2 regions of the Coprobacillus cateniformis genome follow, and region 1 is predicted to be linked to the other one. Evidence: a T-box and tRNA genes for the amino acid it is inferred to sense, from the RefSeq annotation. Region 1 holds a T-box; the other holds one or more tRNA genes.
What was found. A T-box is a leader RNA that pairs with one kind of tRNA and senses whether it is charged. The one in region 1 lies ahead of thrS (threonine--tRNA ligase), so its partner is inferred to be a tRNA-Thr.

Region 1 (12,352 bases):
TCGTAGAAATTCGTTGCGCAACAACCAATACAATAGATTCTTTAGTTTCATCTTTTAATGCCTTTCTTAAACTTGCATCTGTTTTAAAATCCAATGCACTAAAAGAATCATCAAAAATATAAATTTGTGGCTTTTTAATAATCGCTCTGGCTATACTTAAACGTTGACGCTGACCACCAGACACGTTCGTTGCACTTTCTGTAATCACTTCATGAAAGCCTAATGGCTTTTCCATAATAAAATCATACCCTTGTGCAATGCGTGCTGCATGAGCAACCTCTTCATCAGTTGCATCTTCTTTTCCATAACGAATGTTATCAGCAATTGTTCCAGTAAAAAGCATTGCTTTTTGAGGAATAAAGCCTATTTTATCACGCAGTTCTTTCATCGAATAATCTTGTATATTGATTCCATCAACTGTAATCTTTCCACAACTCACATCATAAAAACGTGGAATTAAATTAATTAATGTTGATTTACCTGAACCTGTACTACCAATGAAAGCAATTGTCTCACCCTGCTTTGCTGAAAAAGAAACGTCTTTTAAAACAGCTTCTTCACCATCTGGATATACAAAAGTAACATTATCAAATGACAGCGTATGTTCCTTAGAAATTGGCTGTTTAGTCACCTTTTGATGATCTTGAATGATAATATCAGAATTTAAAACTTCTTGAATACGTTTGGCTGAAACAGCTGCACGTGGATACATAACAAAAACACTACAGAACAATAACATTGAAAACATAGCATGGAATAAATAGTCCTGAAATGCAACTAACTTTCCAACTTGTAAAGTTCCTGCCCCAATCATAGTTGCTGCAATATAAAAGATAAATAAGATTGCTATATTCATAACTAAGAAAAATATCGGATCAGCAGAATTCATTAATTTAAAGATTCTTTTTGTATGACCAGTAAACTCACTGTTTGTATCATTAAATCTTGCTTGTTCATAATGATCATTATTAAAAGCACGTATTACCTTAATTCCAGTTAAATTTTCTCTAGAAATACGATTTAAATGGTCAAGTGAAGATTGCTGTTTTTGCGACATTGGTTCAGACACTTTTGCAACAATAATGACGCCAATAATAATTAATGGTAAAGTTGCAACAATAACCAAAGACAAGTCTAAAGATGTTTTTAATGTCATGAAGAATGACACCGCAATCATAACTGGTGTCAATAAAGCAGTTCTCAAAATCACATTAACAAATAACTGAATTTGGAATGCATCATTATTTGTACGTGTGATTAATGAAGAAATTCCAAATTTATTAAATTCACTTGGTGAAAAATCTTGGACTTTTGTAAAAATATCATTTCGAATATCACGTGTAATTGATGTTGAAATTTTCGCACAACAATACCCGAGTAAGATTGTTCCTAGAACTCCAGCAATTGATATTGCAATGGCAACACCCCACATCATATAAAGATATCCTTTATCTTCAGTGGCAACTCCAATATCAATCATATTAGCTATGATTGTTGGAAGTCCTAATTCAACAAGTGCAAACCCAAAGACAGAAATGACATTGAGAACAAGTAACTTTTTATACTTCAATAAGTATTTTAATATTAATTTCATATTTTCCCTCCTTGCCGTTTTGACTTGATTACTCTATAATAAACTATAAGGTTACCTTATAGTCAATAGGAGAATGAAAAAATGTCAGAAAATCGTGAGAAATACTTTACTACAGGAGAGTTTGCACGTATATGCAATGTTCCTAAACATGTCTTATTTCATTATGATGAAATTGGATTATTTAAACCATCTATTGTAAAAGAGAATCAATATCGTTATTATTCTCATCATCAGTATGATACTTTTACTATTATTACTATTCTTAAAAGTATTGGTATGTCTTTAAATGATATTAAGATTTATCTTGAAACAAGAACACCTCAATTATTGATTGACTTATTAAACGATCAAGAAAAAGTTTTAGATCAAAAAATGAAAGAATTAAAACGAGCTAAAGATTTTATTAAAACAATTCGTTCAACAACTTCACATGCTCTCCAGATTCAAGTCAATGATATTTATCTTCAATACTTTGATGAAGAATATATTCTTTGTAGTGATGATATTCACCACAAAAACAACAAAAGTTTTGAAGCTTATAATGATGAATATGTCCGTTTTTATAATAATCATCTGGATACAATGGACAAAGTAGGAACAATTCTATCAATTGATGAATTGTGTAAACAGAATTATAATACATTTCAGTGTTTATATACCCGTGTGAGAAAAAATAATCATAGAAATATTCGCATTATGAAAGCTGGTTATTACATAGTTGCATATCATCAAGGTGATTATCAAACAATTAGTGAAGCCTATCAAAGAGCACTTTCTTATGCAAGAAAGCATCATATTATTTTAGGAGAAAATGCTTATGAAGAATATGTTTTATCAGATATTGCTGTTCAAGATGAAAATAAATTTATTACCACAATCTATCTAGAAACAAATGAAAAGCATATCGAGTGATATGCTTTTATAATGCTTTGTCTTCAATTTGTTTTAAAATCATGCAAATAAATTCATCTAATGAGACAGTTGTTTGTTTTTGCTCACCATATTGACGATAAGTGACTGTTCTTTCATCTCTTTCCTTATCACCTAATACCAATTGATATGGAATTTTTTTCATTTGTGCCTCTCTAATACGATAACCTAGTTTTTCTTCTCTGTCATCTATTTCAACACGAATACCTTTAGCTTCTAACAATTTAAAAATTTCTTGAGAATAGTCTAAATGATATTCATTTTTCACTGGAATGACTTTGACTTGAGCAGGTGCTAACCATAATGGGAACGCTCCTGCAAAATGTTCTATTAAAATACCAATAAATCTTTCAATAGATCCAAAGATAACTCTATGAACCATAACTGGTCTTACCTTTTCACCATTTTGATCCACATAAGTCAAATCAAATCTTTCAGGTAAATTCATATCTAATTGAATAGTTCCACATTGCCAAACTCTTCCTAAAGAATCCTTAACATGGAAATCCAATTTAGGACCATAGAAAGCTCCATCTCCTGGATTGATCTTATAATCTTTTCCAGCCGCCTGACAGGCTGCTGCTAAAGCTGCTTCACTTTTCTCCCAAATTTCTAATTCTCCAATATATTTTTCTTCTGGTCTCGTAGATAATTCAATATCATATGATAATCCAAGCATTGAATAAACACGATCAATGAAAGCAATCAAACGAACAACTTCACTTTCAATCTGATCAGGAGTCATAAAGATATGTGCATCATCTTGAGTAAAAGTACGAACTCTGAATAAACCATTTAAAGCCCCACTTGCTTCATGTCTATGCACTTGTCCAAGTTCACCCATACGTATTGGTAAATCTTTATATGAATGTAAACCATTTTTATAGACAAGTAAGCTGCCAGGACAGTTCATAGGTTTAATAGCAAATTCACGCTCATCAACTAGTGAAGTATACATATTTTCCTTATAATTATACCAATGTCCTGAAACTTCCCATAATTCCTTAGACATCATAATAGGTGTTTTAATGAATTCATATCCTTCTTTTGTATGTTCATCATACCAGAATTTTTCTAATTCATTTCTAAGCAGCATACCATGTGGTAAGAAAAAAGGCATTCCTGGTGCATACTCACTCATCATAAATAAATCTAATTCTCTACCTAATTTCTTATGATCTCTTTTCTTAGCTTCTTCTAAAAAATCTAAATAAGCTTGTAATTCTTCTGGAGTTGGAAAACAAACACCATAAATTCTTTGCAGAACTTTATTGTCTTTATCACCTTTCCAATAAGCACCTGAATGTTTAAGCAATTTAAAATTTTTACACATTTTAACAGTTTCAACATGTGGCCCTCTACATAAGTCTACAAAATCACCTTGACGATAACATGTAATATGTCCGTCTTCTAAACCAGAAATTAAATCTAATTTGTATGGGTCATCTTTAAACATCTCCATTGCTTCTGCTTTAGAATGCTCCTCACGAATAATACGTTTACCATCTTTACAGATCTTCTTCATTTCTTTTTCAATAGCTGGAATATCTTCATCCTTAATGACTTTGTCTCCTAAATCAATATCATAATAGAATCCTTCACTCACTACTGGACCAACCCAAAATTTAGCATTTGGATATAAATGCTGAATTGCTTGTGCCAAAACATGAGCACACGAATGGTTTAACATATTTAATTGTTCATCATTTTTAAAATCAAAGTTTGCCATTTTCATTTCCTCCTTTTTATTATTAAAAAAGAGATCTCATCGCAAAGGACGAAATCTCGTGGTACCACCTTAATTTATTATCTTTCGATAACCTCTATTGTCTTAACGCGACCCAACGACATTCTCTTTCGAGTGTAGCTCATTAGGGAGTATCTTTATAAAGATTGAGAAACTTTCAGCAACCGTTTCCTCTCTAAACAATACTTATATAAAAACATATCCTAAATCATAGCTTGTAGCATTATTTTACATCAAACTATTATTTTGTCAAGTCATCTGATATTTTTGAGTTTGCTTTTTCATAATATTCTATAATTTCTCCTGCCCCATATATTAATGAAGAAATCAAAAAAGAAATAAAACAAGACCAAAGCATCAATATCATAGATTCAACACCCATCAATTGCCCAGTATTCAAGTAGGACGTATTAATCGCAATACTATATCCCTGACTTATAATATTCCCAAATAGGAAAAGATAAGCACAGACTTTTATAATTTTCGATACTTTATGAAACATATATCTCCTCCTACTTTCACAATATCATAAAAAATATGATATTATTGCTTATTTTCTCATAGTGAAAATCAATAACGATCATTTAACATTTCAAAATATTCCACAATTTTACCAAATCCATAGATAATAAGTGAAAGAACAAAATACAAAATAAGTCCATTCAATAATCCTAAAAGAGTACTCACAATAAATTGTGAACTACATTCTAATTGTATGAATTGATAAATATCTCTATACCCTTGATTAATTAGGTTTCCAAAAAAATAGATATAAGCAAATAACTTTATTTTTTGAGATGTATTATTAAACATATTCTCTCACCTCTATGCTTACAATACCACAAAGATATGAAAAAGTTATGAAGAAATCTCACAAAATAACGTTATTATTTTCACAATAAAATGCATATTTTGTCGAATGTAGTCGATAAACAAAAAAAGGACCAATTGGTCCTTACATTCATTATTTTACTGTAATTAATTGTAAATAACTTGTTGTTCCTTCGATACCTGGAGTTCCACCAGTCACTAAAATTGTTTGACCAGCATCAATTCCATTTTCTTTAGCAATAACTTCTGCTAAATTTAATAAACCTTCAGTTGTATCCATTTGTTTACATGTTACTGGTTTTACACCCCAGTTTAATGCTAATTTTCTTGTTGTTTCTCCATATGGAGTTGCAGCAATAATTGGACATTCTGGTCTATATCTTGACATTTTCTTAGCAGTAAATCCTGATTCAGTAAATGCAATAATAGCAGCAACTTCAAATTTAGTCGCAATTTCAGCTACTGACATACAGATAGCTTCAGATGCATCATCAGTTGCAGTTCTTACAGCTTTTCTATGTAAAGAAGCATAATCTAAAGTAGATTCAGTTTTTAAAGCGATTTTGTTCATAACCATAACAGCTTCTTCTGGATATTTTCCTTGAGCAGATTCTCCAGATAACATAATTGCATCAGTACCATCATAAATAGCATTAGCAACATCGCTAACTTCAGCACGAGTTGGTCTAGGATTTTCTTGCATAGATTCTAACATTTGAGTTGCAGTAATAACAACTTTACCAGCTGCTTTACATTTTGTAATCAATTCTTTTTGGATTAATGGTACGTCTTCAGCAGGAACTTCTACCCCTAAATCTCCACGTGCAACCATGATTCCATCAGCAACCTTCAAAATTTCATCCATATTTTCAACACCTTCGCTATTTTCAATTTTAGCGATGATTTGAATTTCAGGTTTACCATTTTCAACTAATACTTTTTTCACATCTAAAACGTCTTGAGCACGACGTACAAATGATGCAGCAATGAAGTTTACATCTTGTTCACAACCAAATGCAATATCTGCTCTATCTTTTTCAGATAAGTATTCAAAACCTAATTTAATTCCAGGAACATTAATTCCACGTTTGTTTTTCACTTTTCCATCATTTGCACATACACAAACAATGTCAGTACCTTCAACATGGTCAACTAATAATTCAACTTGACCATCATTAACCAAGATAAATCCACCTGGTTTAACATCTTTATATAAATCTTTATAAGTAATAGTAAAACGATCTGCAGTCCCTTCAATATCTTCTACACAGATAGTAGAAACTTGTCCTTTTTTGAAATTTGCAGCACCACCTTCAAAATCACCAGTACGAATTTCAGGTCCTTTTGTATCTAACAAAATAGCACAGTTAGTTCCAAGTTCTGCGTTCACATCACGCATAGTTTGCATTTTTGCTCCATGCTCAGCAAAATCACCATGTGAGAAATTACAACGCATAACATTCATACCAGCTAAAACTAATTTCTTTAACATCTTTGGACTTTCAGATGCAGGCCCAATTGTACAAACAATTTTCGTCTTTTTCATTTTTTCTTTCATACTTTACTTTATCTCCTATACCCTCTTATTTATATTAACGAAGTTTCAATACATCTTCGTAAATACCTTGATTTACAGTTCTCTTATGTCCCAAGACTTCTTCAATTGGCAATCCAACGATTTCGCCTCTCACATCACTCACACAAAGACCACCTTTTCCTTCTTCAAGAAGTTCAACAGCCTTAATACCCATACGACTTGCTAAAACACGATCTCTTGCAGTCGGGCTTCCACCTCTTTGCATATGCCCTAAAACATTTGCACGTGTCTCAAAACCAGTTTCTTCTTCAACACGTTTTGCTAATTCATGAACATCAGTAATGTGTTCAGTAATCACAATTAATGCATGTTTTTTATCAGAAGCTTTTGATCTTTTTAAAGTTTCAATAATTTCTTTTTCATCAAAACCACTTTCACTTGTCACAATCATTTCTGCACCACAAGCAAGACCAGCATGAACAGCCAAATCTCCACATCTTCTTCCCATAACTTCTAGAATTGTACATCTTTGATGAGAACTTGATGTATCTCTTAATTTATCTAATGCATCTACAATTGTATTTAAAGCTGTATCAAATCCAATTGTAAAATCAGTATCAGGAATATCATTATCAATTGTTCCAGGAATTCCAATACAATTAATTCCCATTTCTGTTAATTTCAAAGCGCCATTATAACTACCATCTCCACCAATAACAACCAAAGCTTCCATTCCAACTTTTTTCATTTGCTTAATCGCTTCTTCTCTCACTGCTGGATCTTTAAACTCTGGAAAACGTGCTGACTTTAAGAACGTCCCACCAACATTAATAATATTACGTGTACTATGTCTATCAAATTCAATAAAGTCCCCATCATGTAACCCTTTATATCCTAAACGGACTCCATAAATCTTGATTCCTCTATTTAAGCAAGTTCTTGTCACAGCACGAATGGCTGCGTTCATTCCAGGAGCATCTCCACCTGAAGTTAACACCCCAATACATTTTACCATAATTCTTCTCCTCTCACTTTATAGCATTTTGATTCTATCATAAAATATTGATATATTCTACACTTTTGTTTCCATTCTATATCTTCATTTTGCCCTCGTCAAGCATTATTTCAATGCTTAGCGCTTTCAATTTTGAAATTATCGTATTTGCTCGAATTTCATCACCTTTTTTAATAGTATAGACCTTTTTTAGATCTTTATAACCATACATACTCGTAAAGAATGTTGGTAAGTGATTTAATAAACGATATGATAAAATTGTCAGTAAAATTTCGTCCCTAGACCAAACTGTCACATTCTCTTCACCAATTCCATCCAATAATAAATAATCAACTTTCATTAAACGCTCCATTGCGTATTCAGTATCCCCAGTCGAAAAACTAGCTTTAAGATCAATAAGATAAGTAGGGAAATGAATAAAACCAATCTCTTTTCCTTTCTTGGCTAAAGAATTCATCAAGCCAGCTAATAAAGTTGTTTTACCTGTTCCCATTTCACCATGTAAAAATAAACCTTTATCATTGGGTTCTTGTAAATATTTTAAAATATGACCTAATGTATTTTGACCATTAGGTGATAAGCTATTGGCTTTTTTAACAATCTCTAATGATGTAAGATCTGTTAAAAGAATATCATCATTCACATTTGTTATAACAAACTTTTCTAACAATAATCTTCTTCTTTCTAATGCTTTCCCATATAAACAACTTTCTAATTCTAAAATAACTTCACCGTCTCTATAGACAAGATTTTTTTTCATTCCTTGATTATCTTTACGACAATTTTGTAAAGATTGACACCCTTGGCATAATTGATAATCATCATTATAATCTAAGAATTCAACCCAATAATCATCCATTATAGATGTATTTAAATGATAAGTCTTTAAAAATTCTTGAATATTTTTTTCTTTTGATAAAGCATAAATACTCTCTCTTTTCATTTTTTGAATTTCAGGTTGTTCAAGCATGTCTCCAATCTTTATCATAATTGTCCCTCCTCTAATTTATCTAACAATTCAAATAATTTCTGTGAATTGACTTCTGTGTTCTCTTCAATCACATGTTCAATTTTTAATTCTTCTTCACTTTGACGCTTATCATTCATCAGTTCCTGATATGCCTGCATTGCAGTTTCAATATGATTTCTTGCTAGTGATCCCCCAATTGTTTCACAATAACTTTTTGATAAACGATTATTATTTTTGCCAAGAACATATTCAATAAGCACATTGACAACAGCTGGTTTCAACCCTAACTGAACCATTAAGGTTTCGACAATCTTTAAATCATGAAAAACAGGTTCTTTTCCCCCTTGTTTTTCTTTTAATAATTCATATGGTGTTAAATTATCCAAATACTTCATATGTAAAACTAATGGTGATTGTTGTCCCTCTTGTGTTTGATATTGCAATGGCTGCTTATGGTAGACTTCCTGCAATTTAGAGACACTATCCATTTCAAAATATTTCTTAATATTTAATTTTAAACGGTCATAATCAAGCCCTTGAGAATGCATTGAATCTTTAACCAAACCAGCTAAAGTTAAAGCATCAATAGAATAAACTGTAGCAAGTTGAATCATATATTGAAAATCCTCATCAGTAAGTTTTGATTTATTGATTTGATAATCAGCTAAACTCTTCAATAAAAGTTCCTTATCATAAGCGACTTCTATATTTTGATGAACTGGCTCTTTGAATTCATCTTTTATTTTTAAGATTCTGCCATGTTTTCTATGATGATAGATTTGAAAAACATCTTGAAAACGAACTGTTACTTCTTCATAATCTGATAAATCTTCTACAGATATTCTAAAATACTGAACTGTCTTTTGAAAATCTTCAGGAGAAAGCGATTCTTGTAATAAAGATGATAGAATTTGATTCTTAAAAAATGCTTTTAATGTGAGTGGTGATTGGAGTTGATAGATATATTGTGTTATTTGATTTTCATGCTTAACAAATGTTTTTAATAATCCAATGGCTTCTAATGATTGAAAATGCTTTTCTAAATCTGTAAAACTCATTGAAAGAAAAGATGTTAAACGAGATAAAGAAGATGGCTTTAAAAAACGATTCATGCGTTTACCCTCTATAACTAACATCATATATAATTGTAAAGCATCAGAGCCAATAAGTGGCTGATACAAATAATACAATATATCTGTTTGAACTTCATCTAATGGATAGTGAAGTTCAACTCTGTACAAATCACTCATATATAGTTTCATCTTTTAATACCTTTAAAACCCTTTCTATTTCCTGATACAGTTCCTCATAATAACTTCTATTATCAATCACAAAATCTGCCATATCTTTCTTTTTCTCTATAGATATTTGTTGTCCTATTAAGTGCATTGCTTCTTCTTGCGTTATATGATTTCGCTGCATTAAACGTTTCATCTGTGTTGTTTCATCAACGTATACAACAATAATTTTATCACATAATGCCTCTAAATGAACTTCATATAACAAAGGAATATCTAAGAAAATAAGTTCATCCTGACAAGTACGTATGCCTATCTTCAATTGTTCAATGACATAAGGATGAATAATATTTTCTAATTGTCGTTTCTTATAAGCATTATGAAAAACAATATTGCCTAACTTCTTTCTATCTATAGAGCCCTTTTCATCTAAACAATCAAATAAATTTATAACCTGCTTAAAACACTCTGTACCTTGATCTAATGCATGTCGAGAAATTTCATCAGCATCTAAGACACAATAACCATGTGTCAATAAATAATTTGAAACAGTACTCTTTCCAACTGCAATAGAACCAGTCAACCCAATAACCTTAGTCATAGAAAGACTCCCTTATCTTTTCCATAACATACATACAATCTAAAGAATCCTGCAATGACATCCTTGGACTCTCAATGATTTTTTCTTTGAGACAACGATGCACCTCTTCAATCTCAGTAAAGAAATCATCATAAATATATGACTTTTCAATAACTCTTTGCTGATTATTAATAGTTATAATAGCTTGTTCAGGGCGATAAAAAGGCACAGCTGTCATTGTTCCTTGTGAACCATAAATAATCATGTTTTTTTCCTTGCTTCTATCTATTGCCATTTCTAGTTTTGCTGTCTGTCCACTTTCAAAAACCAATTCAACGACATCGTAAGCATCTACACCATTTTTGTAAATAACCTGAGTTGAGACTTTTTGTAATGGCGATGTTATGTAATCAAGAGTCGTTGCAATATTGTAAGTTCCAACATCGTACAAAACACCTCCTTGTTCTTTATCAAAAAGATAATGTCCTTCTTGATAGTCTACATCAGAACAAAATGATGTTTCAATACGTTGAACTTCACCTATCTCACCAGATGCAACAACTTTCTTCATGTCAGCCACAAGTGGAATAAATCTTGTTTTCATAGCTTCCATAAAAAATGTTTGGTTGGACTTAGCCAATTGACACAAGTCTTCAGTTTGAGTATACGTTAATGTTGCAGGCTTTTCACAAAGAACAGCTTTTTTCTTTAATAAAGCTGCCTTTGCCCATTGATAATGATCATTATGACGAGTTGCTATATAAACAGCATCAATATTTGGGTCTTCTAACAAATCTTCATATGTTGGATATATTAGAATATGAGGATGATTCAAAGAAAACTGTTCTCTTTTTACTGCTGTTAAAGATGCCCCAGCATAAAGATATCCTTCTTGGCTTTTATTTAAACTTTGCATAAATCTTGTAGCAATTTTTCCCATTCCTAATATTCCCCAGCGAATCATGTTAGTACCTCCTTTTTTGACAATGTGGACAATAATATGTTCCTCTTTGATTTAACATTATTTTCTTGATTTCACCTTGGCAACATGGACATATTTTTTGTCCATGTGCCTTGAGTTGAACCTGAAACAATCCATGAATACCATTAGCATCAAAAGAATGAATTGTTGTTCCTCCCTGAGCAATAGCACGGTTTAAAACATCCACAGAAATCTGTTTTAATTCATGAACTCTTTTCTTGGATAAACGAGAAGCTCTTGTGCGTGGATCAATTTTCATTAAAAAGCATATTTCGTTTGCATAAATATTGCCAATTCCACACATAATCGATTGGTCTAAAAGAGCTGTTTTAATTGGTAATGATGTCTTATGCAACAAAGCATAAAGTTCTTCACCACTGATATCAAATGGTTCTTTTCCTAATTTCATTAATGGTAATTGTTCACGATACAAATGACGATCAACAAGTTCTAGTCTTCCAAATTTACGGGTATCTATATAACGCAAATCCTGCCCATCATGAAGATGAAAAACAACGTGTGTATGTTTATCGACAGGCGTTTCTCTTTTGACAATATGATACTTTCCTTCCATTCGCAAATGAGAAACAAAAGCATCTTCATCTAATAAGAAAATCAAATATTTTCCCACACGATCAATGTCTCTAATTGTTTGATGTGTTAAACGCTCTATAAACTCCTGAGTATCTCCATTAATAATCTTATCATAATAAACATCAATGCCTTCTATATTTTCATCTAAAATAAATTGTCTTAATGTTTGTCTTACTGTTTCTACTTCTGGTAATTCTGGCATTTTCTCACCTACTTCAAATCATACCAATTAGAAGCATAAGCCCCATCAACTTTCAATGGAACATCCATTTGGAATGCTTCAACCATTGCTGATTTAATTAATTTCATCATTTCATCTAATTCATCTTTATAA
Region 2 (12,352 bases), 810 kb from region 1:
GAGTTTGTTGTTTGTTGTCACTTTCTTTATTCTTTTGGGGTTGATCAGATACTTTTTCTTGTGAATTTGAAGGAGTTGAATCTATCTTTTTTTGTTTTTGAATTATCTTTTGACGTGTATCATGTGATTGAATAGTTTTTTTCTGTGTGTTGTGATTAAGTTCTTTTTGAGATATTTTTTTTGAAATAGTTTCTTGTTGTAAAATAATATTTTTTTGCACAATTGCTTCTATATGAATGTTTGTAATTTCAAGATAACAAACTATAAAACTTAAAGTGATGATTGTTATATATGTCTTCATAAAGACTCCTTTCATAAATGAAAGAAAAAAAGGTTTGCTATAAGCATTATAACATAGTTTGCTTAAAGTGAAAATATAAAATTGATATTATTATAAAATAATGTATAATTTATATAATGATAGAAGAATAGACTGGGTTTTGTCAATATGATGATTTCATAAAAAGAGTCAAATAACATTTATGTAACTATTTAGAAAAGATAGAAATAAATACTTTTTAATACAAAACAAATCATTGAATAGAGTTTAAAAAAATATCGTAGCTATGGCAAGATAATGAGATTGTTTTATTTCTATATAAAATATTGCATTAAAAGAGCGGATAATGGTAAAATGTATCAGCAAAGGATGGTATTATGGATAGAACAAAGGAAATTGAGCAAAGTATTATTAAGAAGTACAGAAAGCAAATTTGGCGTAAGTTTGTAAAAGGTGTTCAAACTTATGATATGATTCAACCAAATGATAAGATTGCTGTATGTATTTCAGGTGGTAAGGATTCAATGTTGATGGCAAAACTTCTTCAGGAATTAAAACGTCATGGTAAATTTGATTTTGAATTGGTTTTTTTATCTATGGATCCTGGATATAATGAAAAAAATAGAAAGAAAATTGAAGAGAATGCAGAAATTCTAGATATACCTGTACAATTTTTTGAATCTGATATCTTTCAAGTTGTTACAAATATTGAGAAATCACCTTGTTATTTATGTGCTAGAATGCGTCGTGGTTTTTTATATGCTAAAGCAAAAGAATTAGGATGTAATAAAATTGCTTTAGGACATCATATAGATGATGTCGTTGAGACAATATTAATGGGAATGTTTTATGGATCACAAATCCAAACGATGATGCCTAAGCTACATAGTACCAATTTTGAAGGTATGGAACTTATACGTCCAATGTATCTTATTGAAGAAAAAGATATTATTCATTGGTGTCATTATAATGATTTAGCATTTATTCAATGTGCATGTCGTTTTACAGAAGAGATGGAAGAGCTAGGAGATGTTCACCATACATCTAAAAGAGAAGAAATGAAAAATTTAATTAAGTATCTAGAAACAATGAACCCCAACGTTAAAAAGAATGTTTTTAAAAGTATGGAAAATGTTAAGCTTGGTACGGTTATTGCTTATAGTGATGATGAGGGAGAACATCATTTTTTAGAGAAATACAATAAAGAGGTGCGATAATATGTTTTCAAGATTTGAATTACTTGTTGGAGAAGAGAAGATAACCAAGCTCCAGAACGCTCATGTTTTGGTTTTTGGAGTTGGAGGAGTTGGTGGTTATGCTGTAGAGGCATTGATAAGAAGTGGGCTTGGTCATATAACAATTGTTGATAATGATGAAGTTTCTCTAACAAATCTTAATCGCCAAATTATTGCTACAAGAGACAGCATTGGGCATAAAAAAGTGAAAATCATGAAAGAACGAATAAAATCAATTCATCCTGAGTGTGAGGTTCAAACATTAGAGATGTTCTATCTGCCTGAAAATGCTGATACAATTGATTTAACTCAATATGATTATGTTGTTGATGCAATAGATACAATTACTGCTAAAATAGAATTGGCAGTACGCTGTGAAAAGCAAAATGTAAAATTAATCAGTTCTATGGGAACGGGTAATAAAATGAACCCGTCTATGTTAGAGGTTTCTGATATATATAAAACATCAGTATGTCCCTTAGCAAAAGTTATGCGTAGAGAATTGAAGGCTCGTCATATTAAACATCTAAAAGTTGTTTATTCTAAAGAATTACCTATACAGCCAAAAACATCTGATGAAAAAACAAACAAAAGAACAGTTCCAGGTAGTACTGCTTTCGTTCCTTCAAGCGCTGGACTGCTAATAGCGAGTGAAGTCATAAAAGATTTACTTTTTTAAATAAGTCGAAGGCATTAACTTAATAACCTTATTAAGTTGATGCTTTTTTGTCTGTTTTTTTTCCATAATATATAACTTTTTCTAATAAATCATTATTTTTGTTTCAATAGAAACCATAGTATCAAATCATTTCTAAATTATCTTCAAAACAATGTAAGATAAGATCATTTAGGAAAATACTAACTTTTTAGTAGAACTCTATATATTCATCATCAGCATATTTAATGATACGATTTTTAACTCTGGCGAGTGAGATATATATTGAACACATATCTCAATATTATGATTATCTTGATTTTCTCTTTTTTAGCATAAACATATTATTATAAGTTTAACATTTTGTGTAAAATTAAAAGAGGCAGAGATTTAGAAGAATAGTTGTTTATATCTATCATATAAGTATCTTATCCTTATTTTATAGTAAGAAAAGATGAAAGACATTTCTTATGATTAATCACTCTATGGACAAAATTTATTTTGGACCCTATTTATATGTATTCTTTTTAATATTTTGTGCTATGATTAATTTATTAAGAGTGATAGGGAGGCTTTATTATGCAAACTCATTTAGAAAGAATAAAAAAGGATTTAGAAGTATTAGCCACTTATACTTCAACACCAGGATTTGGTGTTACACGTTCATCGTATTCTAAAGAAGATAAGCAAGCAAGGGAATATTTAATAAGAGAGATGGAAAAACTTAATCTTAAAATCTATGAAGATGGAATTTCTACTTTGTTTGGTCGTAAAGAAGGGACAATGGCAGAGGCACCAGTAATTATGATTGGCTCTCATTATGATTCGGTAGTTAATGGTGGAGCATTCGATGGACCAGTTGGGTGCATAGCGGCTTTAGAAGTATTGCGAGTTTTAGAAGAAAATCATTTTATCAATGATTATCCCATTGAGCTTATTTTGATGAATGCCGAAGAAGGGGCAACGTTTGGTCAAGGGTCAGGAGTTACAAATTCAAGGGGGATGTTAGGAACATTGACAATGGAAGAGTTAACAATGAAAAAGAACCGTTTTGGACAAACAAAACTGGAAGCTATGAAAGAATATGGATTAGTTCCAAATTTAGAATCTGCAAAAAGAAAACCAGGTTCTATTAAAAATTTTATTGAAGTTCATGTAGAACAAGGACCTATTTTAGAAAATGAAAATAAAGACATAGGATTAGTAGGGTTTGTACCAGGGATTGGTAGATATAAGCTTTGTTTATTTAAAGATGAGAATAATGATACAAAAACGGCCATCGATTATTTCAATGCACTTTTTGATGAGATGTTAAAAAGTCTAAAAAATAAGATAACAGGAATCATTATTCCCTTGAGTATAGATAATGATAATTGCATAGAATATAAAGTTGAGATTAGAACATTAAATAAAGAAATAATTGAACAAATTGACTTTAAAAATAAAATCAATGATATGGTTAATATAGTTATTCAAAAGACAGGACTACATATAGAATTAGAAGAGATGGCGAGAATAAATTATCCAAATCCGACTCCTCCAAGCATTATGAATAAAGAGAATGTAGAAAAGATGGAGAGGATATGTAATAAACTAGGATATAGTTATATGATTCTTAATGATGGTAGTGGACATGACGCAATGATGATGACAGAGTTTACAGATACCAATATGTTATATGTTCCAAGTGTTGGTGGTTTAACACATTGTCCCGAAGAATGGACAGATTATGAAGATATTAAAAAAGGAGCAGATGTTCTTCTGCATTTAGTCATGGATATTGCTGTAAATAAAAGGTGAACTGACTTATATATTTAAAGTAATTAACAATTATTTATACTTCCATTAACTTACATTGATTGTCTAATAAATATAAACATCTTATAATATTCATTAAGAGAACGTTTCACAACGAATACATAGTTGTGTCTCTTCATCTTTCATGGTATTTTAATGCTGTCTTCACTAATGAACTTGAGGATTATATCAAACTGATAATAGATTTTTACATTCTTATATAATTATGTCTATATAATATTATAGTATCATTTTAAACAGCGACAGCGCAGTTTGGTGATGCAGTCTTTACCTGAGAACGAAACATAAACAATCCACTACTTTGAGCACATAATATATTCAAAGTGGGATAAGGGCATATGTATTAAATTGTATATCATGAATCAAAGCCTACCGATTATTTTCGGTAAGGCTTTTTTGCCAATGAACTTTTTTAGAGATTTCAATAGAATACGCAACAATTCTCACTTCCCTAGAGGAGTACATAATGGAAGTGTAAACCACCTTCCTTTAAACAAGCGAAACAAGCTCAGTTTGACAGCCTTACAATCTATCCAACCAGTAATATTTTAAAGTTTAAAGAATGGTTAAATTTTAATAAGGATACTTTATGCTTTTTTGGGAAACTCAATATTTAAGTATTTTTTGAGAAATTATGAAAGTATGTAAGTTTTTTCACATTTCAAAATAATTTTCATAGATTATAATGAGGTGTTAGAAATGAAGGAACAACTTCAATCTTATATATATGTAGAAAAGTTATTATGTGATCTTTACAAAAAAGTTGCTACATTAACTTGCTTAAGTGATGAAAAAGGAATGTTTTTAGACTTTTCAAAAAGTTGCCATGAAGCGGTTGGGTGTTTAAAATATTTTTATAAAGAACAATTTGGTTCAGAGTTTGATCCAATGATTCCTGAGATTAACATTCAGGGAACATATCGAGAAGTATTGAATCATATCCAGCAACAGGAACTTGAATCATTCCTAAATTATCGTCGACATACGTATTTTCAAGACAATTATTTGTTACAAGAAACAATGCGAGGAATTGCTGATTCTAAGTTAGAGCATATTATTGCGATTATGGCTATTGTTATTAATATGAATGATCCACAAAAAACAATAAATAATAAGCACAATTTAGAATAAGTTTCATAGTATATATAGAGGTGTATGAAATGAATAGGGAACAACTCCAATCTTATATTTATACTGAGAAATTGTTAGCTCAGTTATATCGACAAGCAGCTGCAATGGCAACACTACAAAGTGAAAGGCAGGTTTTACTTGCATTTGCTAGAGATGCTGAGCAGAATGCTAATTATTTAAATCATTTTTATAGAGAAGAATTTGGAACAAATTTTGATCCAATGATACCAGAAGGGAATATTCAAGGAACATACAGAGACTTATTAAATGAAATTCAAAAACAAGAATTAGCTTCTTATTTAGAACTTAGAAAACTGACATACAATCAGGGGAATATTGAATTAAGAGAAACAATTAGAGCGATTACTGATGTTAAATTAGGACATATACTGACATTATTAGCTATTGTAACAAACATGAATACTCCAGGGGAAGAAAGATCACAAAAGTTCTTTAAGTAAACGTGCATAAATGTACGTTTGCTTTTTTCTTTAGGTTCAAATTGCAAAAATTGAACACATAGACTTTAGTCAGTTGAGCATATGAAATATGCGAAACAAAAAACCACCTGCTATGCGGGTGGAGCAATTAAAAAGTTTAACAATAGTATCACCTTTCCGATATAATGAAGTTGTTCAAGCTATCATTAAAAGAAAGGAAAGGTGATTTGACTATGGCTAAAAAAGCAAATTCTTTAGCACACACAAAATGGATGTGTAAATACCATATTGTGTTCACACCTAAGTATAGACGAAAAGCGATATATAATCAATACCGAGAAGACTTAGGCGAAATATTGCGGACACTATGCAGGTATAGAGGAGTGGAAATCATAGAGGGGCATCTAATGATTGATCATGTGCATATGCTTGTGATGATACCACCAAAGGAAAGCGTATCGTCATTTATGGGATATCTGAAAGGGAAATCAGCATTGATGATGTTTGATAGACATGCCAATCTGAAATATCTGTACGGAAATAGACATTTCTGGGCAGAAGGGTATTATGTAAGCACAGTAGGATTAAACGATGAAACAGTCGCAAAATATATAAGGGAGCAGGAAGCTCATGATATAGCGATGGATAAATTAAGTGTGAAGGAATACAGGGATCCATTTGAAGAAAAGAGAATTACAAAGGAGAAGAAAAAAGAGAAAAAGAAAGGGAAGTAGAAAAAATCCCTTTGAGGGATAGCGAGAGTCAAAAGCGATAGCTTGAGCGAAGTGAAAGCAGCGCCTTGAGACGCGAGCAAGTAGCAAAGGCTTATAGCCGCAGAGAAAACCACGCCTTTTAGACGTGGTTTTTATTTTTGTTTATCAAATGGAAAGAACGTGCTATACTTAATTTGTAAAATAAGGAGGGGAACCTAATGTATGATGTATATGTAAATAACAACAATAAAAAGAAACTTATAATTATTGGGGGAGCAGTTATTGGTGTTATACTGATTGGTTTTTTTGTATTCTTTTTATTAAGTGGTGATGGTAAAGAAAAGAACTTGAAAGATTTTTATGCAAAAATTAATAATCAAAAATATGATGAAATGTATGCAATGATAAGTGATGATGCAAAATCCACATATACAAAGGAAGCTTTTATAAAACGTAATAAAAATATTTATGATGGAATGGAAGTGACTGATATAAATATTGATGTTGTTTCTACTGATGGTGATAAAATAACTTATACTGTCAATATGAAAACGGTTGCTGGATCAACAGAGTTTGAAAATACAACACAATTCAAAGATGATAAAATTATATGGAATGATTCCTTTATATATCCTGATTTAGGAAGCACTGATAAAGTGCGTATCGTTGAAGACAAGGCTCAAAGAGGAAGAATTTTAGATCGAAATGGCACTGTTTTGGCTGGAAAAGGTGAAGCGTATTCAGTTGGACTGGTTCGTGGTAAATTGAATGGTGAAAATGATTATGATAAGATAGCCAAACTGTTAGATCTAACAAAAGAAGGTATACAAAAAACAATGAGTGCATCTTGGATTAAAGATGATTCTTTTGTTCCATTAAAGACAATTTCTAAAGATGATAAGAATTTAGAGAATGATTTATTAGCTATTGCTGGAGTGAAGTTAACTACAACAAATATACGCTCATATCCATATGGAAAAGTAACATCACATTTAGTGGGTTATATGCAGAAGGTAACAGCAGAGGACTTAGATAAGCATAAAGGAGAAGGATATACTGAAAATTCTTATATTGGACGTAGCGGAATTGAAGCCGCTTACGAAAAAGATTTGAAAGGGAAAGATGGTATTGAAATTTATATACAAGATGATAGTGGTGAACGTAAGGCATCAATTGCACGACAGTTAAGAGAAGATGGGAAAGATATGACTTTGACTGTTGATATAACATTGCAAAAAAGTTTATATAATCAATTCCAAAATGATAAGAGTGCATCAGTTGCAATGAATCCAAAAACTGGTGAAGTTTTGGCTTTGGTAAGTACACCAACATTTTCTAGCAATGATTTTATTTTGGGGATGAGCACAAGTCAATGGAATGCATTAAATGATGATAAAAATAAGCCGTTATTAAATCGTTTTAGATCAACATGGGTTCCTGGTTCATGTATGAAACCAATAACTGCTGCAATAGGTTTAGAGACAAAGTCATTGGATCCTGCAAAGGATTTCTCATCAGCTATGAAATGGCAAAAAGATTCAAGCTGGGGAAGTTATTATGTCACAACATTACATGCTCCAACGCCTAATAATCTTAAAAATGGACTGGTTTATTCAGATAATGTTTATTTTGCAAAGGCAGCATTAGAGATTGGTGCGGATAATTTGGTAAAAGGATACAAATCTTTAAAGATTGGTGAAGAAATTCCTTTTGAGTTATCATTGAATAAATCACAATATAGTAGTGGTGATTTCAAGGATGAAATACAAATTGCAGATAGTGGGTATGGACAAGGACAAATCTTGTTGAATCCTGTACAAATGGCATCAGTCTATGGAGCATTTGTGAATGAAGGAAAAATGATGGCACCACATGTTGTAAAAACAACGGAATCTTCAGTATGGGCTCAACCATTTTCAAAAGATGTTGCTAACGAAATCAAAGAAGATTTAATTCAAGTTATTAGTGATAAAAATGGAACTGGACATTCTTTCTATAACAAAAATGTTGTTTTAGCTGGGAAAACGGGAACAGGCGAAATTAAAGATTCACAAGATGATACTGAAGGTACAGAAGTTGGCTGGTTTACTGTTATGACTACTGATTCATCTCAGCCGATTGTTATTTCGACAATGGTTGAAGATGTTAAAGGACGTGGTGGTAGCAATTATGTAACAAATCGTATGAAAGCTCCGTTAAATGAATATTTAAATAAATAAAGATCACAATGTGAAGTGATCTTTTTAATATCGTCTTATTTATCATTGTTAAAATGAACTTTTCTAAAGAGTGTATGATAAGTTATATCTTCTGTCTCAAAGAAATTACTGATGTATGAAAAAATGTTATCAGGAATATTTTGTTTACATGAAAAAATATCAATTGCTACATATTTATATTCTGGCCATGTATGAATAGCGATATGGGAGTCTGCTATGATGGCCATGATAGTGTCTCCTTGGGGTGTGAATGAGTGACTATGAATACTGAGGACAGTTGTATTCATAAGTTTGGATATTTGATGTAATAAAATAGTAAGATCTTTCTTATTTAACTGGCATTGTGAAACATCGATGCATACTTCTTTGCCTACTCTTTTACAAATTTCTAACTCTTTTGTATAAACAGAATCTATCTCCTCCACATTTTTCACATCCTTCCTTTTTTAATTCTTCAATTGTATTAAATTTAGATTTCTCATTAATTTTATATATTTTCTTGCATTTTTTGCATTGATATGAGCGGGTTGTAGGGTTTCTTTTGCCAGTATAAATCATTGCCTTATTATCAATTAAAGGAACTGTAGTTTTGTCTGTCGTTATGAGATGGTAAAAATCACTCTGACTACCTAGAATGCTACCTCCTTCATATTGATTAAAACCAATTATCATATCTAGAAGAAGGATATGATTTTCTACCCATAATTTTTGAATTGTGTACAGAAATTGGTAATCCATTTTAAAAAATGATACATAACATGATAGATTTTCCTCGTGTTTTAAACATAAAATAGCTCTGGATAAAAAGAGGGTTATTCCATTAATCGTATATGGTGGATCCATAATAACAATATCCATAGTTCTTTGGAATCTATTTTCCAAAGTGTCTCTAAAGTCACATACATCTACATGAATTTGTTTTTGAATATATGGTGGACTTTGTTTAATATAGTTTAAAATACGAATATCTTTATCTAACACATGAATATTTTTTTCAGAATGATTTGTAAATATATATGCATTAAATGTGGCAATAATAATACTCATACAATCGTCATCACCTAGACAGAGAATGTTTCGATGAAGCAATTTTTCTTTTTTTAACATATATTGTACTCTTTTGATAGCGGATTCTAGTGTGCATTTTGCTTGGTCAATTGTGACATCAGCACTTGGACGGTTGTTAAAGTAATCTAGAAGCCAAGAAAATTTTGTCATGATTTCTAATGCCGATGTGTTAGATAAATAATGATAGTGTTTTAAATTAAGAGCTTTTATATGAAAACTTAAATCGATGATTTCGATTCCAGATTTAGTTAAAGAAAATCCGCTCCCCTTTTCTAAAATATTTAGTGATTGTAACTCCTTTTTTATAGCAACAATAATAGGGATTGGGATAGATAATGTTTGGGCTAATTGCTTTGAAGAATTATATGAAAATAATCGTATTTCTAAAAGATAGTCTTCGATTTTTCTTTTGCCCTCACGTAAAAGTACTTTGTTGTATATAGTGTCTACAAGATTCATGAACTTAAACCTCCTTGTTTTTAAGTAAAACATGAATATGGTAGTATTACGACCTCAAACTTATTTAAGAAACAAAAAAGCGCCTTATGCGCTTCTTTGTTGACGTATTATTCTTTGTATTGTTTTATGAGATAAATAATAAAGAGTTGCTAATTGAATAGTTGAATATCCTTGTACATATTTTTCAAAGATTTCTTTATTTCTTTGCATTGTATACTCTTTAGTTTTTGTATTTGTACCCCATTCTTTAATATTCTCTTTCTTTTTTGGAATATAAAGATAATCACCATCTACATATTCTTGTATAACTTGTAATATCTCAATGGGTAATATGTCAGTTGCTTTTCTATAGCTCATGTTGTTTCCTCCTAAATAAACATTTATCTAGTCGTAAACAAAAGCTATCATGAGACTCTGTAAATAGCTTTTGCTTACAGAGTTAACCCCAGTTTCGATAATTTATTCATAGAATACTCCTTTCTATTACGCTTTTCAATTATAAAAGGGTAGTTGATTGTTGTCAAGGATAACGATTTTCAATAAAAATATAAATAAAAAAAACGATCAATATGATCGCTCGTTATCAAATGGTGACCTGTACGGGATTCGAACCCGTGAATGCATGCGTGAAAGGCATGTGAGTTAACCGTTTCTCCAACAGGCCACATGGCGCTTGAAGTAGGACTCGAACCTACGACCGATCGGTTAACAGCCGATTGCTCTACCAACTGAGCTATTCAAGCAAATCAATGGAGCGGGTGATGGGAATCGAACCCACGTAGTCAGCTTGGAAGGCTGAAGTTCTACCATTGAACTACACCCGCATGAATGGTGCCCAGGGCCGGAGTCGAACCGGCACGGATTTTAAGGTCCGCAGGATTTTAAGTCCTGTGCGTCTACCAATTTCGCCACCTGGGCATGCACTATTCATTTTTAAGATGGTGACCCGCAGGCGACTCGAACGCCTGACCCTCTGATTAAAAGTCAGATGCTCTACCGACTGAGCTAGCGGGTCCTGTAATGGTGGGGAGGGGCGGATTCGAACCACCGAACCGAAAGGAACTGAGTTACAGTCAGCCGCGTTTAGCCACTTCGCTACCTCCCCATTACTGGTGCCGGCTAAAGGACTTGAACCCTCAACCTACTGATTACAAGTCAGTTGCTCTACCAATTGAGCTAAGCCGGCAAATATTTTGTTATGTTTTATAGAATGGTGGAGGTTAACGGGCTCGAACCGCTGACCCTCTGCTTGTAAGGCAGATGCTCTCCCAACTGAGCTAAACCTCCATATTGGCTGGGATACCTGGATTCGAACCAGGGAGATGACAGAGTCAAAGTCTGTTGCCTTACCGCTTGGCTATATCCCAATAATCATGCTCATATAATATAACAATTTTCTGCGTTTTAGTCAATATCTTTATTCAAATTTTCCTAAAAAATGTTTAAATCATCCCTTTTATTGAAAAACCATCCTTATTATACACATTAAAACTAGAATTATTCCTCATATTTCAAAATAAAAAAGACATAAATTATGCCTTTTCTAATAATTTTTCTACACTTATCAACTTAACACAAAGAACAAATAATTCTGTTGCTTGTTTTAATTCTTCTAATTTTGGGAAAGAAGGAGCAATTCTAATGTTAGCATCATGAGGATCTTGACCATATGGATAAGTTGCTCCAGCTGTTGTTAGGAGTGTGCCCGCTTCTTTACATTTTTGTACAATAGCTTTTGCACAGTTTTCCATTGCCATAAAGGAAATGAAGTATCCTCCTAATGGTTTAGTCCATTCAGCAATTCCTAATGGTTCAAGTTCTCTTTCAAAAATATTTAAAACAGCTTCAAATTTAGGCTTTAATAGACTTGCCTGTTTTTGCATATGTGTATCTATACTTTCAATTTTATTAAAATACTCTACATGTCTTAATTGATTTAATTTATCATATCCAATACATTGAATAGACATGTGTTTTAAAATATCCTCTTTATTTTCAAGTGATGTTGCCAATGCTGCAACACCTGAACCTGGTAAAGTGACTTTAGATGTTGAGCAGAATTCAAAAACGAGATTTGGCTGTCCAGCCTCCTGGCAAGCTTTTATAAGATTTTTAACATGTTCTTGTTTATCATTATATAAATGGTGAACTAAATATGCATTATCCCAAAAGATTCTAAAATCTTTTGCTGCAGGATTCAAATTTGCAAATCGTTCTACAACCTCATCAGAATATGTTATGCCAGTTGGATTGGAATACTGAGGAACACACCAAATGCCTTTAATGCTTTCATCAGTTTGAACATATTTTTCAATAAGGTCCATATCTGGACCA

Region 2: it encodes a tRNA-Thr, which carries the amino acid that the T-box ahead of thrS (threonine--tRNA ligase) is inferred to sense. The anticodon was not compared.

The regions. Positions count from the first base shown of each region.
Region 1 is NZ_WSNW01000001.1:601,229-613,580, forward strand. Features, by position in the region: gene GQF29_RS03070 (ABC transporter ATP-binding protein) at 1-1,594, opposite strand, end outside; gene GQF29_RS03075 (MerR family transcriptional regulator) at 1,676-2,506, shown strand; gene thrS (threonine--tRNA ligase) at 2,514-4,253, opposite strand; T-box leader at 4,295-4,492, opposite strand; gene GQF29_RS03085 (hypothetical protein) at 4,513-4,773, opposite strand; gene GQF29_RS03090 (hypothetical protein) at 4,842-5,084, opposite strand; gene pyk (pyruvate kinase) at 5,236-6,660, opposite strand; gene pfkA (6-phosphofructokinase) at 6,695-7,654, opposite strand; gene GQF29_RS03105 (ATP-binding protein) at 7,731-8,642, opposite strand; gene GQF29_RS03110 (DnaD domain protein) at 8,639-9,886, opposite strand; gene coaE (dephospho-CoA kinase) at 9,867-10,463, opposite strand; gene GQF29_RS03120 (Gfo/Idh/MocA family protein) at 10,456-11,406, opposite strand; gene mutM (DNA-formamidopyrimidine glycosylase) at 11,408-12,220, opposite strand; gene polA (DNA polymerase I) at 12,229-12,352, opposite strand, start outside.
Region 2 is NZ_WSNW01000001.1:1,413,649-1,426,000, reverse strand. Features, by position in the region: gene GQF29_RS07270 (CAP domain-containing protein) at 1-301, opposite strand, end outside; gene GQF29_RS07265 (tRNA 2-thiocytidine(32) synthetase TtcA) at 658-1,497, shown strand; gene GQF29_RS07260 (tRNA threonylcarbamoyladenosine dehydratase) at 1,499-2,194, shown strand; gene GQF29_RS07255 (M20/M25/M40 family metallo-hydrolase) at 2,750-3,970, shown strand; gene GQF29_RS07250 (hypothetical protein) at 4,688-5,119, shown strand; gene GQF29_RS07245 (hypothetical protein) at 5,149-5,580, shown strand; gene tnpA (IS200/IS605 family transposase) at 5,793-6,293, shown strand; gene GQF29_RS07235 (penicillin-binding transpeptidase domain-containing protein) at 6,491-8,491, shown strand; gene speD (adenosylmethionine decarboxylase) at 8,527-8,916, opposite strand; gene GQF29_RS07225 (bis-aminopropyl spermidine synthase family protein) at 8,870-10,018, opposite strand; gene GQF29_RS07220 (CD3324 family protein) at 10,103-10,375, opposite strand; tRNA gene GQF29_RS07215 (tRNA-Glu) at 10,607-10,682, opposite strand; tRNA gene GQF29_RS07210 (tRNA-Asn) at 10,686-10,761, opposite strand; tRNA gene GQF29_RS07205 (tRNA-Gly) at 10,769-10,842, opposite strand; tRNA gene GQF29_RS07200 (tRNA-Leu) at 10,848-10,936, opposite strand; tRNA gene GQF29_RS07195 (tRNA-Lys) at 10,958-11,033, opposite strand; tRNA gene GQF29_RS07190 (tRNA-Tyr) at 11,040-11,123, opposite strand; tRNA gene GQF29_RS07185 (tRNA-Thr) at 11,129-11,204, opposite strand; tRNA gene GQF29_RS07180 (tRNA-Val) at 11,230-11,305, opposite strand; tRNA gene GQF29_RS07175 (tRNA-Gln) at 11,310-11,385, opposite strand; gene GQF29_RS07170 (aspartate aminotransferase type Ic) at 11,551-12,352, opposite strand, start outside.